DNA from 4 places in the Streptomyces sp. NPDC048565 genome. Region 4 is predicted to be linked to each of the others. Evidence: riboswitches for the same ligand, from Rfam matches in the RefSeq annotation. Region 4 holds a riboswitch; each other region holds the start of a gene.

Evidence for each region. A riboswitch is a leader RNA that binds a small molecule or an ion and turns the genes downstream of it on or off. The one in region 4 is predicted to bind cobalamin.
Region 1: another riboswitch for cobalamin. It lies ahead of AB0C75_RS18715 (ribonucleoside-diphosphate reductase subunit alpha); the one in region 4 lies ahead of AB0C75_RS05980 (cobalamin biosynthesis protein).
Region 2: another riboswitch for cobalamin. It lies ahead of AB0C75_RS32320 ((2Fe-2S) ferredoxin domain-containing protein); the one in region 4 lies ahead of AB0C75_RS05980 (cobalamin biosynthesis protein).
Region 3: another riboswitch for cobalamin. It lies ahead of metE (5-methyltetrahydropteroyltriglutamate--homocysteine S-methyltransferase); the one in region 4 lies ahead of AB0C75_RS05980 (cobalamin biosynthesis protein).

Annotation. Positions count from the first base shown of each region.
Region 1 is NZ_JBEZIH010000014.1:102,795-106,483, reverse strand. Features, by position in the region: gene mctP (monocarboxylate uptake permease MctP) at 1-1,095, shown strand, start outside; gene AB0C75_RS18720 (GNAT family N-acetyltransferase) at 1,205-1,705, shown strand; cobalamin riboswitch at 1,747-1,883, shown strand; gene AB0C75_RS18715 (ribonucleoside-diphosphate reductase subunit alpha) at 2,023-3,689, shown strand, end outside.
Region 2 is NZ_JBEZIH010000035.1:65,901-69,589, forward strand. Features, by position in the region: gene AB0C75_RS32305 (glutathione-independent formaldehyde dehydrogenase) at 1-306, shown strand, start outside; gene AB0C75_RS32310 (DNA polymerase ligase N-terminal domain-containing protein) at 409-1,035, shown strand; gene ligD (non-homologous end-joining DNA ligase) at 1,136-2,053, shown strand; gene AB0C75_RS32320 ((2Fe-2S) ferredoxin domain-containing protein) at 2,151-2,501, opposite strand; cobalamin riboswitch at 2,628-2,752, opposite strand; gene AB0C75_RS32325 (MBL fold metallo-hydrolase) at 3,178-3,689, opposite strand, start outside.
Region 3 is NZ_JBEZIH010000011.1:144,699-148,387, forward strand. Features, by position in the region: gene metE (5-methyltetrahydropteroyltriglutamate--homocysteine S-methyltransferase) at 1-2,107, opposite strand, end outside; cobalamin riboswitch at 2,269-2,489, opposite strand; gene AB0C75_RS15985 (polysaccharide deacetylase family protein) at 2,488-3,393, opposite strand; gene AB0C75_RS15990 (glycoside hydrolase family 43 protein) at 3,682-3,689, shown strand, end outside.
Region 4 is NZ_JBEZIH010000003.1:352,045-355,733, reverse strand. Features, by position in the region: gene AB0C75_RS05990 (inorganic phosphate transporter) at 1-624, shown strand, start outside; gene AB0C75_RS05985 (hypothetical protein) at 637-861, shown strand; cobalamin riboswitch at 1,012-1,141, shown strand; gene AB0C75_RS05980 (cobalamin biosynthesis protein) at 1,285-2,229, shown strand; gene AB0C75_RS05975 (cobyric acid synthase) at 2,226-3,689, shown strand, end outside.

The DNA.
Region 1 (3,689 bases), on a different contig from region 4:
GTGCTCGCCGCGTACACCTACTCCTCGGGGCTGCGCGCGCCCGCGCTCATCGCGTTCGTCAAGGACGGCCTGATCTATCTGGTCATCGCCGTGGCGATCATCTACATCCCGATCAAGCTCGGCGGGTTCGACGAGATCTTCTCCAAGGCGAGCGAGGCGTTCGCCCAGAAGGACCAGGCGACGGGCCAGCCACGCGGTGCGCTGGTTCCCGGCGAGATGGGCCAGTGGGGCTATGCCACCCTGGCTCTGGGCTCGGCGCTGGCGCTCTTCATGTATCCGCACTCGATCACGGCCACGCTCTCCAGCCGCAGCCGTGAGGTGATCCGGCGCAACACCACGATCCTGCCGCTGTACTCGCTGATGCTGGGTCTGCTGGCCCTGCTCGGCTTCATGGCGATCGCCGCCGGCATCAAGGTGGACAACGGCCAGCTCGCCATCCCGCAGCTGTTCGAGAACATGTTCCCCGACTGGTTCGCCGGTGTGGCCTTCGCAGCGATCGGGATCGGCGCCCTGGTGCCGGCCGCGATCATGTCGATCGCCGCGGCGAACCTCTTCACCCGCAACATCTACAAGGACTTCCTCAAACCGGACGCGACACCGGCCCAGGAGACCAAGGTCTCCAAGCTGGTCTCGCTGCTGGTCAAGGTCGGCGCGCTCGCCTTCGTCCTCACCATGGACAAGACGGTCGCGATCAACTTCCAGCTGCTGGGCGGCATCTGGATCCTCCAGACGATGCCGGCCCTGGTGGGCGGTCTGTTCACCCGGTGGTTCCACCGCTGGGCCCTGATCGCCGGCTGGGCGGTGGGCATGGTCTACGGCACGGTGGCCGCGTACGGCGTCGCCAGCCCCACCCAGAAGCACTTCGGCGGCTCCTCGGAGGAGATCCCCGGAATCGGCGAGATCGGCTACATCGGCCTCACCGCCTTCGTCCTGAATGTGATTGTCACGATCGTGCTGACGTTCGTCCTCAACGCGGTGAAGGCACCGGCGGGCGTGGACGAGACCGCCCCGTCCGACTACACGGCGGACGCGGGCGACCCCGGCGTCAAGACCGAGCTGCCGCCGGCCACGGCGGGCTCCCCGGGCGGTCACTGACCTCCCGCACGCCTCTCGCTCGACGTCGTCCCGGCAGGGCCCCGTCCTGCCGGGACGACGTGCGAAAAAACGGGGCGCCGTTCCCGTCGCCTGCGGCACACTGCCGTCCATGGACCTATCGATCAGACCTGTACGGACCGCCGAGTTCGCGGATCTGGGTGAGATCACCGCCCAGGCGTACATCGGTGACGGGCTCCTGGACTTCGGCGCCGACGATCCCTATCTGGAACAGCTGCGCGCCGTGGAGCGACGGGCCACAGAGGCCGAGGTACTGGTCGCGGTGGATGCCGACGGCCGGCTGCTGGGCGGTGTCACCTACGTCGCGCCCGGCAGCCCGTGGTCGGACATCGCAACCCGGGACGAGGCCGAATTCCGCATGCTGGCGGTCTCGCCGGGCGCGCGTGGCCGAGGGGCGGGCGAGGCGCTCGTACGGGCCTGTATCGAGCGGGCACGGGCCGCCGGAGGGCTGCGCGGGATCGTCCTTTCGACGCAGTCGGCCATGCTGGGCGCCCACCGGATCTACCGTCGCCTCGGCTTCGTACGCACTCCGGAGCGGGACTGGTTCCCCCTGCCGGGCCTCGAACTCCTGACATTCCGCCTGGAGCTCTGAACCCACCACGACACAACATGTGGGGGCTTCTTCAATCGGCAGCCCCCACATGTATGCTCGACCTCGCTGTCGCCGCAGGGGAATCCGGTGCGAATCCGGAACTGTCCCGCAACGGTGTGATCGGTGCGCATCGCGCGTACCCGAAGTCCGAAGACCTGTCGACAGTGCGCCCGGCTCGACCGAACCGGGCGCCGAGACGTCCGGGCCCCGCGGAGGGCCGGTGGACGCCGGTGCGCCGTGCCGCCCTGTCTTCCGGGCGCGGCCCTGCCCGGCTGCCCCGCTCCCGCAGGCCCTGAGCCGAGCGAGGGATAGCCCCAGTGACCATCGCGCCAGCCGACCCGGTTTCAGTCACGGAATCCGAGGGCCGCACGACCGACGCGCCCGGGACCGCACTGCTGCGGACCCTGACCGGCCTCACCGCCGATCTGCCCGACACCGACCCCGGACGGGTGGCCGCCGCCGCACTGCGCGGCCGCAACGCCCGGTCGGACGAGGCCGAGCTGCGCTCGCTGGCCACCGAGGCCGCCGCCGGCCTGATCTCCGAGGACCCCGCCTACTCGCGGCTCGCCGCCCGGCTCCTCACCCGGGCCATCGCGGACGAGGCCGCAGGACAGGGCGCCGTCTCCTTCTCGGCATCGGTCGCCGTCGGGCACCGCGAGGGCCTGATCGCGGATCGTACGGCCGAGTTCGTCACGCTGCACGCCGCCGCACTCGACGCGCTGGTCGACCAGGCGCTCGCCGACGGGGCCGACGACCGCTTCGGCTACTTCGGGCTGCGGACCCTGCGCAGCCGCTACCTGCTGCGCCACCCGCTCACCCGCGAGGTCGTCGAGACCCCGCAGCACTTCATGCTGCGCGTCGCGGCCGGGCTCGCCGATGACACCTCCGAGCGCGCCCTGGCGGAAGTGGCCGCGCTGTACGGCCTGATGAACCGGCTGGACTATCTGCCCTCGTCCCCCACCCTCTTCAACTCCGGCACCCGCCACCCGCAGATGTCCTCCTGCTATCTGCTGGACTCGCCCAAGGACGAGCTGGACTCGATCTACGACCGCTACCACCAGGTGGCACGCCTCTCCAAGCACGCGGGCGGCATCGGGCTCTCGTACTCCCGTATCCGCGCCCGGGGTTCACTCATCCGTGGCACGAACGGGCACTCCAACGGCATCGTGCCGTTCCTGAAGACGCTGGACGCCTCGGTCGCGGCGGTCAACCAGGGCGGCCGGCGCAAGGGTGCCGCGGCCGTCTATCTGGAGACCTGGCACGCGGACATCGAGGAGTTCCTGGAGCTGCGCGACAACACCGGAGAGGACCAGCGGCGTACGCACAACCTCAACCTGGCGCACTGGATCCCGGACGAGTTCATGCGCCGTGTCGACGCGGACACGCAGTGGTCGCTGTTCTCCCCGGCCGACGCCCCCGAGCTCGTGGACCTCTGGGGCGACGAGTTCGACGCCGCCTACCGCGCCGCCGAGGCCAAGGGCCTCGCCCGCAGGACGATCCCGGCGCGTGAGCTGTACGGCAGGATGATGCGGACGCTCGCGCAGACCGGACAGGGCTGGATGACGTTCAAGGACGCGTCGAACCGCACGGCGAACCAGACCGCCGAGCCGGGCCGCGTGGTTCACTCCTCGAACCTCTGCACGGAGATCCTCGAAGTCACCGACGACGGCGAGACGGCCGTCTGCAACCTGGGTTCGGTCAACCTGGGCGCGTTCGTCGCCGACGGCTCCATCGACTGGGAGCGGCTGGACGCCACCGTGCGTACGGCGGTGACCTTCCTGGACCGCGTGGTGGACATCAACTTCTACCCGACCGAGCAGGCAGGCCGCTCCAACGCCCGCTGGCGCCCGGTGGGTCTGGGCGCGATGGGCCTCCAGGACGTCTTCTTCCAGCTGCGCCTGCCGTTCGACTCCCCCGAGGCCCGCGCGCTGTCCACGCGGATCTCCGAGCGGATCATGCTGGCCGCCTACGAGGCCTCCTGCGA
Region 2 (3,689 bases), on a different contig from region 4:
GGGGTGGTCGGCCTTTACGTACCCTCCGACCCCGGCGCGCCGAACGAGGACGCCGCGCACGGCCGACTGCTGTTCAACGTCGGCAAGTTCTGGGAGAAGGGGCTGCGGATGGCCACCGGCCAGGCCAACGTCAAGGCCTACAACCAGCAACTGCGCGACCTCATCGTCGCCGGCCGCGCCGAGCCGAGCTTCGTCGTCTCCAAGCGGCTGCCGCTGGAGGAGGCCCAGGACGCCTACCAACGGTTCGACAAGCGCGAGGAGGGGTACTCGAAGGTCGTACTCGAGCCCGGCCGGAAGGCCGCCTGATCCGATGTGGCGAGCCGGTGCACGGCCGACGTCCCGCGACGAAGCCCGTGCGGACCGGCCCGCGAGCGGGGCCCCCGGCGGCCGACGCGGGAGGAGCTGGGCGTGAACGACGATCGAGACGGAAAGTTGACGGCCTACCGGGGAAAGCGTCGATTCGACCGCACGAGAGAGCCGCGCGGCGAGGGAGCCGACGCCGGCCGGAAGCCGGTCTTCGTGGTCCAGATTCATGACGCGACGTCCATGCACTTCGACTTCCGCCTGGAGGTGGACGGGGTCCTCAAATCCTGGTCCGTACCGAAAGGGCCGACGGCGGACGTGCACGACAAGAGGCTGGCGATGCCCACCGAGGACCATCCGATGGAGTACCGCACCTTCGAGGGTGTCATCTCCGAGGGCGAGTACGGGGCGGGGCCTGTGATCGTCTGGGACGAGGGCACCTACGAACCATTGGCAGCCGGCACGGACGGCAAGGGCCGCACATTCGCCGAGGCTCTGGAGCACGGCCACGCGAGCTTCCGTCTCGACGGGTCCAAACTGCACGGCGCCTATGCGCTCACCCGTTTCCGCGGAGGTGAGGAGTCCGGCGAGCGAGAGTCCTGGCTGCTGGTGAAGAAGAAGGACGCCCGCGCCGACGGCAGGCCCGCCCCCGATCCGCACCGGGCACGTTCGGCGCGCAGCGGCCGCACGCTGAGGCAGGTCGCCGAAGAGGCTTCGGAGGAAACCGGATGAATGACCTGACCCGGCTGGACGGCGTCGACCTGACCCGGCTGCGGCTGCGCCCCCGTGACCAGGGCGGACCGCGGCCCGGCAGCACGGGGACCGGGCGGTCATGAACGACACGCATCGAGTCCGGGCCGGTCGGCGCACTCTCGACGTGCACCGGCCGGACAAGGTGCTCTTCCCGGGGGACGGCGATCTGACGAAGGCGGATCTCGCCGAGTACTACCGACGGACCGCCCGGTACATGGTGCCCGAACTGAAGGGGCGGCCACTGATGCTGGAACGCCACCCCGAAGGCATCGCCGAGCGGCCGCACTTCATGCAGAAGGACACCCCGGACCACTACCCGGACTGGGTGCACACCGTCGAGGTCACCAAGGCCGGCGGTACCGTGCGGCATGTCGTCTGCGACGACGCCGCAACCCTGGTCTTCCTCGCCGACCAGGCTTGCGTGACCATGCACCGGTGGCTGTCCACCACCGCGCATCTGGACAACCCCGACCGTCTGGTCTTCGACCTGGACCCGCCGGGTCACGATTTCGAAGCGGTACGTCATGCTGCTCGCCGGACGAAGGAACTGCTGGACGAGCTGAAGCTCCCCACCATGCTGATGACCACAGGCTCCCGCGGTCTGCATGTGACGGTCCCCCTCGACGGACGCAGCGGGTTCGACGACTGCCGCGCCTTCGCCAGGGACGTGGCCGAAATCCTTGCCGCCCGCGACCCCGACCGGCTCACCACCGCGGTACGCAAGGACTCGCGCGGCGACCGCCTGTATCTCGATGTCCAGCGCAACGCGTACGCCCAGACCACGGTCGCACCCTGGTCGGTACGCGCGAGGAAGGGCGCGCCCGTCGCCGTGCCGCTGCCTTGGGACCGCCTCGATGACCCGGACCTCACCGCCCGGAGCTGGTCATTGCGCGACGTGGACGCCATCGTGGAACTCGCCGAAGCCGAGCCCTGGTCGGGGCTGGGCCGCGGGAGGTCCCTGGACGCGGCCCGCCAACGACTCGACAAGCTCAGCTGAGCCGACGACCGCCCGCGCAGGGCGAAGAGGCCGCCGATGGCCGCCGCCACGTCCCGAGCCTCTGCCACGACCGCCCCGAGTGCCAGGACAGGATCCTTCACGGGATTCTGGGAGACCGCGCGGCGCTGGGCGGCAGGCAGGCGTACAGGTCGAGTATCCCGGGCTTGGGAGCGACGCCCGGGCCGCCGGCGCGTACCCAATCCACTATGTCCTCGGTGGCTCGGGGATCGTTGACGAGCCCCAGCCACACCGGCCTGGCACCGGCTGCCCGGCCCGCGGAGGAAGGTTGCACCACGACAACGTTGGCCTGGTCGCACACGTCGAGGCAGTCGGAGACACGTACGGGTGCCTCGGAGCGCAGACGTGCGGTCTGCGCGGCGTGATCGATTCCGCTCACCTTGGCGGTGCCGCAGCAACAGTCCCGGCAAACGACGATCCGGCACGGCACCTGGCCGGCCGCCGTCCCCGTCGCTGCGGCCTCGCCCAAGGTTCCTTCGTCCGGCTTTTCAGGCACGCTGAACCGCCCTCTCCCCGGGGAGATCCGCCCCGGCATCCATCGAGGAGGCGACCGCGTGAGTCTCCTGGCTCTCGGCTCAACACTCGTCCCGTCCTTCCCACCCCTGTGGGGGTAGTGGAGTCTCCGGGATCCGCTCGCCGATCACAGTGGCGGGACCGCGCCGGATTCTCACCGGCTTCCTCGGACCGCCGTCGCCCTGTCGCAGCCATCATCGCATCCGGCCGCTGCGCATGGCCCTGGCCTGCTCGTCGCACAGTTACGAGGCTGTTCGACGGGAGTGTTCCCAGCCTCTGTGCGGGGCAGCCCGTTTCAGGTGGTGCGGCCAGGATGGCCGGGTGTGCGCGGAGCGTCTCGGAGCCGATGATGTGTTCCGTGTACGCCCCGCTGCGGCTACGCCACCGTGGCTGACGGCCGGCGTGTGGTCGTCGCGCCGGCCGTGGCGTGACAGGCAGCGGGTGCGGCTGCGGCCTTCGCCCCCGCGGGCTCGCCGTGGAAGCAACGGACTGAGGGCCCATCGGCAGTCGCCCGCGGATGGGCCCCTCTGCTGCTCACGGGGGCAGGCCACTCAGCAACCGGGAGAGCTACTCAGGATCCCCCTTGTCCTTCGTCATCGCTCGCCCGCGAGGTCGACTTCCTCCCGGTGTACAGGTGTCGCATCCGCTGCCTCCGAACGGCGCCACGGGCGCGCGATGGGCGCCGACACCGCGCGCCACCAAGCATCCGTGGGGAGCTCCCCGGCGGGTTCGAACGGTTCCCCCGCACGGGGGGACGCCACTGCCTGCCCGGCCTCCTCAGCCACGTCCTTCAGCCACTCCCCGGGCTCCGACCACGGGTGCGGGGCGAGATTGAAGGTGCCCCAGTGGATGGGCAGCAGCGCACCGTGGGGCCTGCCGCCCTGGAGGTCCAGATGCGCGCGCAGGCCCTCGGTCGGGGTCATGTGGATGTCGGGCCAGTACTCCGAGTAGGCACCGACCTGGATCATCGTCACGTCGAAGGGGCCGTGCTCGGCGCCGATGTCCTGGAAGCCGGAGAAATAGCCGGTGTCCCCGCTGTGGTAGACCCGGTGCTCCGGGCCCGCGACGGCCCACGACGCCCAGAGCGTGTGCTGCTGGTTGCGCA
Region 3 (3,689 bases), on a different contig from region 4:
CGGGTCCCGCTTCACGCGGGTATCCGTGGTCCGCCAGCTCGTGGGCGACCTGCATATGGGAGCGCGCGGCCTCCAGACTGATGACGTCGGCGTCGAGGTCGTCGATGGCCTGGACGATGTCGCCGAACTCGGCGTAGCACATATGGGTGTGGATCTGTGTCTCCGGCCGCACCCCGCTGGTCGTGAGCCGGAACGACTCCGTCGCCCAGGCCAGATACGCCCGGTGGTCGGCGGCGCGCAGCGGCAGTGTCTCGCGCAGTGCGGGCTCGTCCACCTGGATGACCGAAGTCCCCGCCGACTCCAGATCCTTCACCTCGTCGCGCAGGGCGAGCGCGACCTGGCGTGCGGTGTCCCCGAGGGGCTGGTCGTCGCGGACGAAGGACCAGGCGAGCATGGTGACAGGGCCCGTGAGCATGCCCTTGACCGGACGGTCGGTGAGCGACCGGGCGTACGTCGTCCAGCCCACCGTCATCGGCTCGGGGCGGGAGATGTCGCCTGCAAGCACCGGAGGACGGACATAGCGGGTGCCGTAGGACTGGACCCAGCCGTGCTGGGTGGCGAGGTACCCCGTCAGCTGCTCCGCGAAGTACTGGACCATGTCGTTGCGTTCGGCTTCGCCGTGCACCAGGACGTCCAGGCCGGTCTCCTCCTGGAAGGAGATCACCTCCTGGATCTCGGCCTTGATGCGCTCCTCGTAGCCGGCCGCGTCGATGCGTCCGGTGCGCAGGTCGGCCCGGGCGGTGCGCAGCTCGGCGGTCTGCGGGAAGGAACCGATGGTGGTCGTCGGCAGCAGGGGCAGCCCGAGGTGCGCACGCTGGGCAGCGGCTCGTTCACCGTACGGCTGCGAGCGGCGGGCGTCGTCCTCGGTCACCGCGGCTGTCCTGGCGCGCACAGCGGGGTCCCTGGTGACCGGGGAGTGCGTGCGGGAGGCCAGGTCGGTCCGGTTGGCGGCGAGTTCGGCAGTGATGGCGCCGGTGCCCCGGGTGATTCCCCGGGCCAGAGTCACGACTTCGGCGGTCTTCTGCCGGGCGAAGGCCAGCCAGCGCAGGAGCTGCGGGTCGATGTCCCGTTCGGCCGCGGTGTCGAGGGGGACGTGCAGCAGGGAGCAGGAGGGTGCCACGTCGACCCGTCCGGCGAGCCCGAGCAGGGTGCCGAGCGTGGAGAGCGACTTCTCCAGGTCGTTGATCCAGATGTTGCGCCCGTCGACGACCCCGGCGACCAGGCGCTTGCCGGGAAGCCCGCCGACCGCGGCCAGAGCGTCCAGATTCGCGGCGGCGGCCTCGGTGAAGTCCAGTGCGAGCCCGTCCACCGGTGCCTTGGCGAGGACGGGAAGGGCTTCGCCGAGACGGCCGAAGTAGGAGGCGACCAGCAGCTTGGGCCGGTCGGCGAGCGTACCCAGCAGTCGGTAGGCGCGCTCGGCGGCGGCCAGTTCGGCCTGGCCGCGGTCCTGGACGAGGGCGGGTTCGTCGAGCTGCACCCACTCGGCTCCTGCCGCACGCAGGTCGCCGAGCACCTCGGCGTACACCGGCAGCAGACGGTCCAGGAGCGTGAGCGTGTCGAAGTCCGCGGCGACACCCGGGCCGGGCTTGGCCAGGAGCAGATATGTCACCGGACCCACCAGGACGGGCCGGGCGGCGGTCCCGAGCGCGACGGCCTCCTTGAGCTCGGCCACCTGCTTGGCCGAGTTCGCGGTGAAGACCGTGTCCGGGCCCAGCTCCGGGACCAGATAGTGGTAGTTGGTGTCGAACCACTTGGTCATCTCGAGTGGTGCGACGTCCTGCGTGCCACGCGCCATCGCGAAGTAGCCGTCGAGCGGGTCGGCTGCGACCGCCTCACGGTGGCGTGCGGGAACGGCACCGACCATGACGGTGGTGTCCAGCACGTGGTCGTAGTACGAGAAGTCCCCGGTCGGGACCTCGTCGATACCTGCGGCGCCGAGCTGCTGCCAGGTGGAACGACGCAGCTCCGCGGCGGTGGCGCGGAGGGCGTCCGCGGTGACCCGCCCCTTCCAGTAGCCCTCGACGGCCTTCTTCAGTTCCCGGTTCTGTCCCTGCCGGGGGTAGCCGTACACGGTGGACCGCGCTGCGGTCGGATGCTCGGTGGTCACGGAGATCTCCTTCGCGAGATGAATCCCTGAGATCCCGGAGACGGGACGAGAGCGCGAAGGGGTGACGTACCGGACGGGAGGCGCGCCGGACGACGCGGTGATCCGCCTGGTATGTACGCCGACCCGCCCACGAGGTCACCGGGATCGTCCGCGCACGGTTCGTTCGCACGCGGGCAGATGGCAGGTCTTCGGACTCGCGGGCACGCCCTCCAGGAGGACACCTATTGGCCGTCGCTTCCCAGGCCCGGTACGTCGGACCCAGTGCGTATGACGGCGGTCGTTCCCGCTCACCGCTGCGGGGCAGTCCCGGAATTCCACCGGGTTCCCTCTTGCGACGCATCCCGTCTGGCGGACGGGGCGAACCAGCTGCACCCGCCAGCCTACGGGTCCGTCCGGGCATCCGGTGAGCCAGGTCCAGCATGCGGATGGCCGGGGCGGCGGCTCACGGCGGCCCCGGCATCGCGTGCCCAGACACGCTGGAGGGCCCGGTGGTCGATCACCGTGATGCCCTCCCGTGCCACGGCCTCCCGGGCCTCCGGCGACGTGAGGAAGTCGTGGTCGGCACGGCGCACCCGCCACCCGCTGTCGACGGCCATCGCCTCACGGCCGCCGAGACCGGGACGCACAGCCCATTCGCTGAGCCCGATCGGCAGCCCCTGGAGCAGCCGGGCATACCGTGCCGCCTTGTCCTCGGTCGCAAGGGAGAAGCTGTCCAGGAAGTCATGGTCGACGACGGGCAGCCCCCGTCGCCGCATCGCCAGAAGTCCCGGCTCCAGCCATACACGGACGGCGAGGCCGTACTCCCCGGCCAGTTCCACCGTCAGGTCCAGGATGTCGTCGCGGCCTCCGTCGGCCAGGCAGTGGAAGTCCAGATGGGTGGGTGTGAGCCCCGTGTCGGCCACGGCGTCCAACTGCGCGCGGAATTCGGTCTCGACCTCGTCGGGCCGGGCCCGGCCCAGCAGGGCGGCCCGTCCGGCGGTCGTCGGCGCGAAGAAGTCGCCCGCCCGGTCGAGCAGCGAGGGCACCTTCTCCTTCGCGGCCAGAGGGCCCCAGGGGTGCCGGGGCGTCTCGCACACCAGGGTGAGATGGATCCCGAACGGGATGTCCGGCCGTCGCCGCAGCAGCCGTACGGCGTCCTGCGCCGCTGGACACACGGTCATGAGGCTGCACGACCCCGCGATCCCCTGCTCGATCGATTCGATCACCGCCGTGTTGACCGCGGGATACATGCCGAAGTCGTCGCAGTTGACGATCAACAGGCGGGCGTCCGACGGGAACCCGAGCATGCGGTTCTACCGCGCCGAGGGGTTCACGCCGGAAGATCCGACAGCTTCTCGGTCCATACCCGCAGTCTGCTCCCCGCCCCGACGGTCGCGCACATGGTTTTGGGTGCCCATGATTCGGCCCTCTGCGTAAAGGGGCGTCGAAGCGTTTCGACGCGGCCAACTCGCGTTTTTGCGAAGGCTGTCGTAGATCTGCCGGGTCCCTTGACACGCTGATGCGACGCTGCCATCTTCGAAGCGCTTCAACGATCATGGCCCTGTTACGCAGGGCCTGACCCGAGGACGGTCCAGGTGCTCTT
Region 4 (3,689 bases):
CTGGTCACCGGCGGGGTCCTCTCCCCCGGTTCCAACCCGCCCGTCTGGGTCATCACCTGTGCGGGTATCGCCATCGCGATGGGCACCTACCTCGGCGGCTGGCGCATCATCCGCACCATGGGCAGCGGCCTCACCGAGCTGCGTCCGCCGCAGGGTTTCGCGGCCCAGACCAGCGCGGCCACGGTCATCCTGGCCTCCTCGCACCTCGGCTTCTCGCTCTCCACCACGCAGTCCTGCTCCGGCGCCGTCATGGGCGCCGGACTCGGGCGCAAGGGGGGCACGGTCCGCTGGTCCACCGCAACCCGGATGTTCGTCGCCTGGGGTCTCACGCTGCCGGCCGCCGGACTGGTCGGCGCGGGTGCCGAGTTCCTGACCAAGCAGGGCCCCTGGGGCGTCACGGCGGTCGCCGTCCTGCTGATCGCGGGCTCGGGTGCCATCTGGACGCTGTCGCGCCGCAAGCCGGTCGACCACACCAACGTGACGGTGGGCGCGGAGCCCGCGGGCGTCGTCACCACCGCCGTCGCGGCGGTCAGCCCGCCCCCCGCCGGTGCCGCCGTACCGGACCTCAAGACCACCATCCCGGCCCCGACGGCCGGTACCCCGGCCGACCCGGCCACGGTGTAAGGACACAACCGCATGAACATCGACTGGGCAGCTCTCGCCACCGTCTTCGGCGTCAGTCTCGTGGCCACCGTCGCACTGGTCGGCCTCTTCACCCTCGGCGTCACCGGTCTGGCCAGGCGGACGCCGACGGCGCAGGGCGGCGGCGAGGCCGGCGCCCTGACGCGCACCGGCGCCTACGCCTGCTTCGGGCTGTGCCTGGCGGCGGTCGCGTACGGGATCTATCTGATCGTCGCCTGACCGCCACGCGGACAGGGCGCCGGGCCGGACACACCGCGGGTGTGTCCGGCCCGGTGTGCGTCTCAGCACACTGAAGCCTCGCAGGTCAACGGCAGGTTGACTGGTGTTCACGGGGCGTGGTGGACTGCCGGGGCCGTTTACGGCGACAGGAGAGGAAGCCGGTGCGAATCCGGCGCGGTCCCGCCACTGTCACCGGGGAGCAGCCTCCATTCGGAAGTCACGGTCCGCCATCGCGGGCTGGAAGGCCGGAGGAACTGCGGATCCGGAAGCCAGGAGACTCTCGTCGCCGGTCACGTCGAACCAGGGCGCGGACCCTGAGTGAGGACATACGCCATGTCTGGCTGCCCTGCGTCGGTCGGCGCACCCCCTGCCCCCAGGACGACAGGCCCTGGGGTCCTTCGAGGCGAGACGGCCGGCTGAGCGGTGCGAGCCGACCGCGTCTTCGCGTACGGCGCCGCCGCCGGTCTGATCGGCGATCTGCTGCTCGGTGATCCCCGGCGGGGCCATCCCGTCGCCGCTTTCGGGCGGGCAGCGGCGGGCGTCGAGAACCGGCTGTGGCGCGATCACCGTGGCTGGGGCGCCCTGCACACGCTCGTCTGCGCCGGGGGCGCCACGGGCGCCGCAGCGCTGGCCGCCCGTGCCGTGCGCGACCGTCCGGCCGCCGCGGTCGCGCTGACCGCCGCCGCCACCTGGTCCGTCGTCGGGGGCACCTCGCTGGGCCGCGAGGCCCGTGCCATCGGCGGGGCGCTGGCCGCGGGGGACATCGAGCGCGCCCGGGAGCTGCTGCCGCATCTGTGCGGGCGTGATCCGCAGTCGCTGGACGGCCCCGGGATCGCCCGCGCGGTGGTGGAGTCCGTCGCCGAGAACACCTCCGACGCCGTCGTGGGCGCCCTGGTGTGGGGCGCGCTCGGCGGGGTGCCGGGTCTTGTCGCCTTCCGCGCCGTCAACACCCTGGACGCGATGGTCGGCCACAAGTCCCCCCGCCACCGGCGCTACGGCTGGGCGTCCGCCCGGCTCGACGATGTCGCCGGCTGGCCAGGGGCCCGGCTCACCGCCGCGCTCGCCGTGGCCGCGGGCGGGCGGCCACGCGAGGCCGTACGGGCCTGGCGGGCCGACGCCGGCCGCCATCCCAGCCCGAACGCGGGCCCGGTGGAGGCCTCGTTCGCGGGAGCGCTCGGCGTGCGGCTCGGCGGCACGCTGGCGTACGGCGGGCGGGTCGAGCACCGGCCGGTGCTGGGCGGCGCGACGGGCCGGGACGTACGGACCACGGACATCGAACGCGCGGTGCGGCTGTCGCGCCGGGTGAGTGCGCTGGCCCTCGCCGTGTGTGCGGCGGGGCGTTCGGCCATGGGACGGAGAGCCACATGAGCGGCGGGCTGCTGGTCGCGGGGACCACCTCGGACGCGGGCAAGAGCGTCGTCACCGCCGGGATCTGCCGGTGGCTGGTGCGCCGGGGGGTGAAGGTCGCGCCCTTCAAGGCGCAGAACATGTCGCTGAACTCCTTCGTCACCCGGGAGGGTGCGGAGATCGGCCGCGCCCAGGCGATGCAGGCGCAGGCCGCCCGGGTGGAGCCGTCGGCACTGATGAACCCGGTGCTGCTGAAGCCGGGCGGCGACCGGTCGAGCCAGGTCGTCCTGATGGGGAAGCCGGTCGGCGAGATGAGTGCGCGTGGCTACCACGGGGGGCGGCAGGAGGCACTGCTGGGCACGGTCGTGGACTGCCTGGAGCAGCTGCGGGGCACGTATGACGCCGTGATCTGCGAGGGGGCGGGCAGTCCTGCCGAGATCAACCTGCGGCGTACGGACATCGTGAACATGGGCATCGCGCGGGCCGCGCGCTTTCCCGTGCTGGTGGTCGGCGACATCGACAGGGGCGGCGTCTTCGCCTCGTTCTTCGGCACGACGGCGCTGCTGAGCCCCGAGGACCAGTCGCTGGTCGCCGGATATCTCGTCAACAAGTTCCGCGGTGACGTGTCGCTGCTGGAGCCGGGGCTCGACATGCTGCTCGGGCTCACGGGGCGTCGTACGTACGGGGTGCTGCCGTACACCCACGGTCTGGGCATCGACGAGGAGGACGGGATGGGGGTCCCCCCTGCTCGAACGCAGCTGAGAGCTCGGGGGAGCGTGTCGATGCGCGGCACCGTACGGGAGTCGGTCGTGGCGCCGCCCCACGGCGACGACGTCCTGCGGGTCGCGGTGTGCGCGGTACCGCTGATGTCGAACTTCACCGATGTGGACGCGCTGGCGGCCGAGCCGGGTGTGGTGGTGCGGTTCGTGGACCGGGCGGACGAGCTCGCCGACGCGGACCTCGTCGTCGTGCCCGGGACGCGGGGCACCGTGAAGGCGCTGGCGTGGCTGCGCGAGCGGGGACTCGCCGAGGCGCTGCGGCGGCGGGCAGCCGAGGGGCGCCCGGTGCTGGGGATCTGCGGCGGGTTCCAGGTGCTGGGCGAGCGCATCGAGGACGACGTGGAGTCGCGGGCCGGGGTGGTCGACGCGCTCGGGCTGCTGCCGGTACGGGTCCGCTTCGGCCGCGGGAAGGTGCTCGGCCGGCCCGTCGGTTCGGCGCTCGGGGAGCCGGTGGAGGGGTACGAGATCCATCACGGGGTCGCCGAGGTGAGCGGCGGTGAGCCGTTCCTCGACGGGTGCCGGGTGGGCTCGGTCTGGGGGACGCACTGGCACGGCTCGCTGGAGAGCGACGGGTTCCGGCGGCGGTTCCTGGCGGAGGTGGCCCGGGCCGCCGGGCGGCGGTTCGTTGCCGCGCCGGACACCGTTTTCGGTGCTCTGCGGGAGGAACAGCTGGACCGGCTGGGGGATCTGATCGAGGAACAC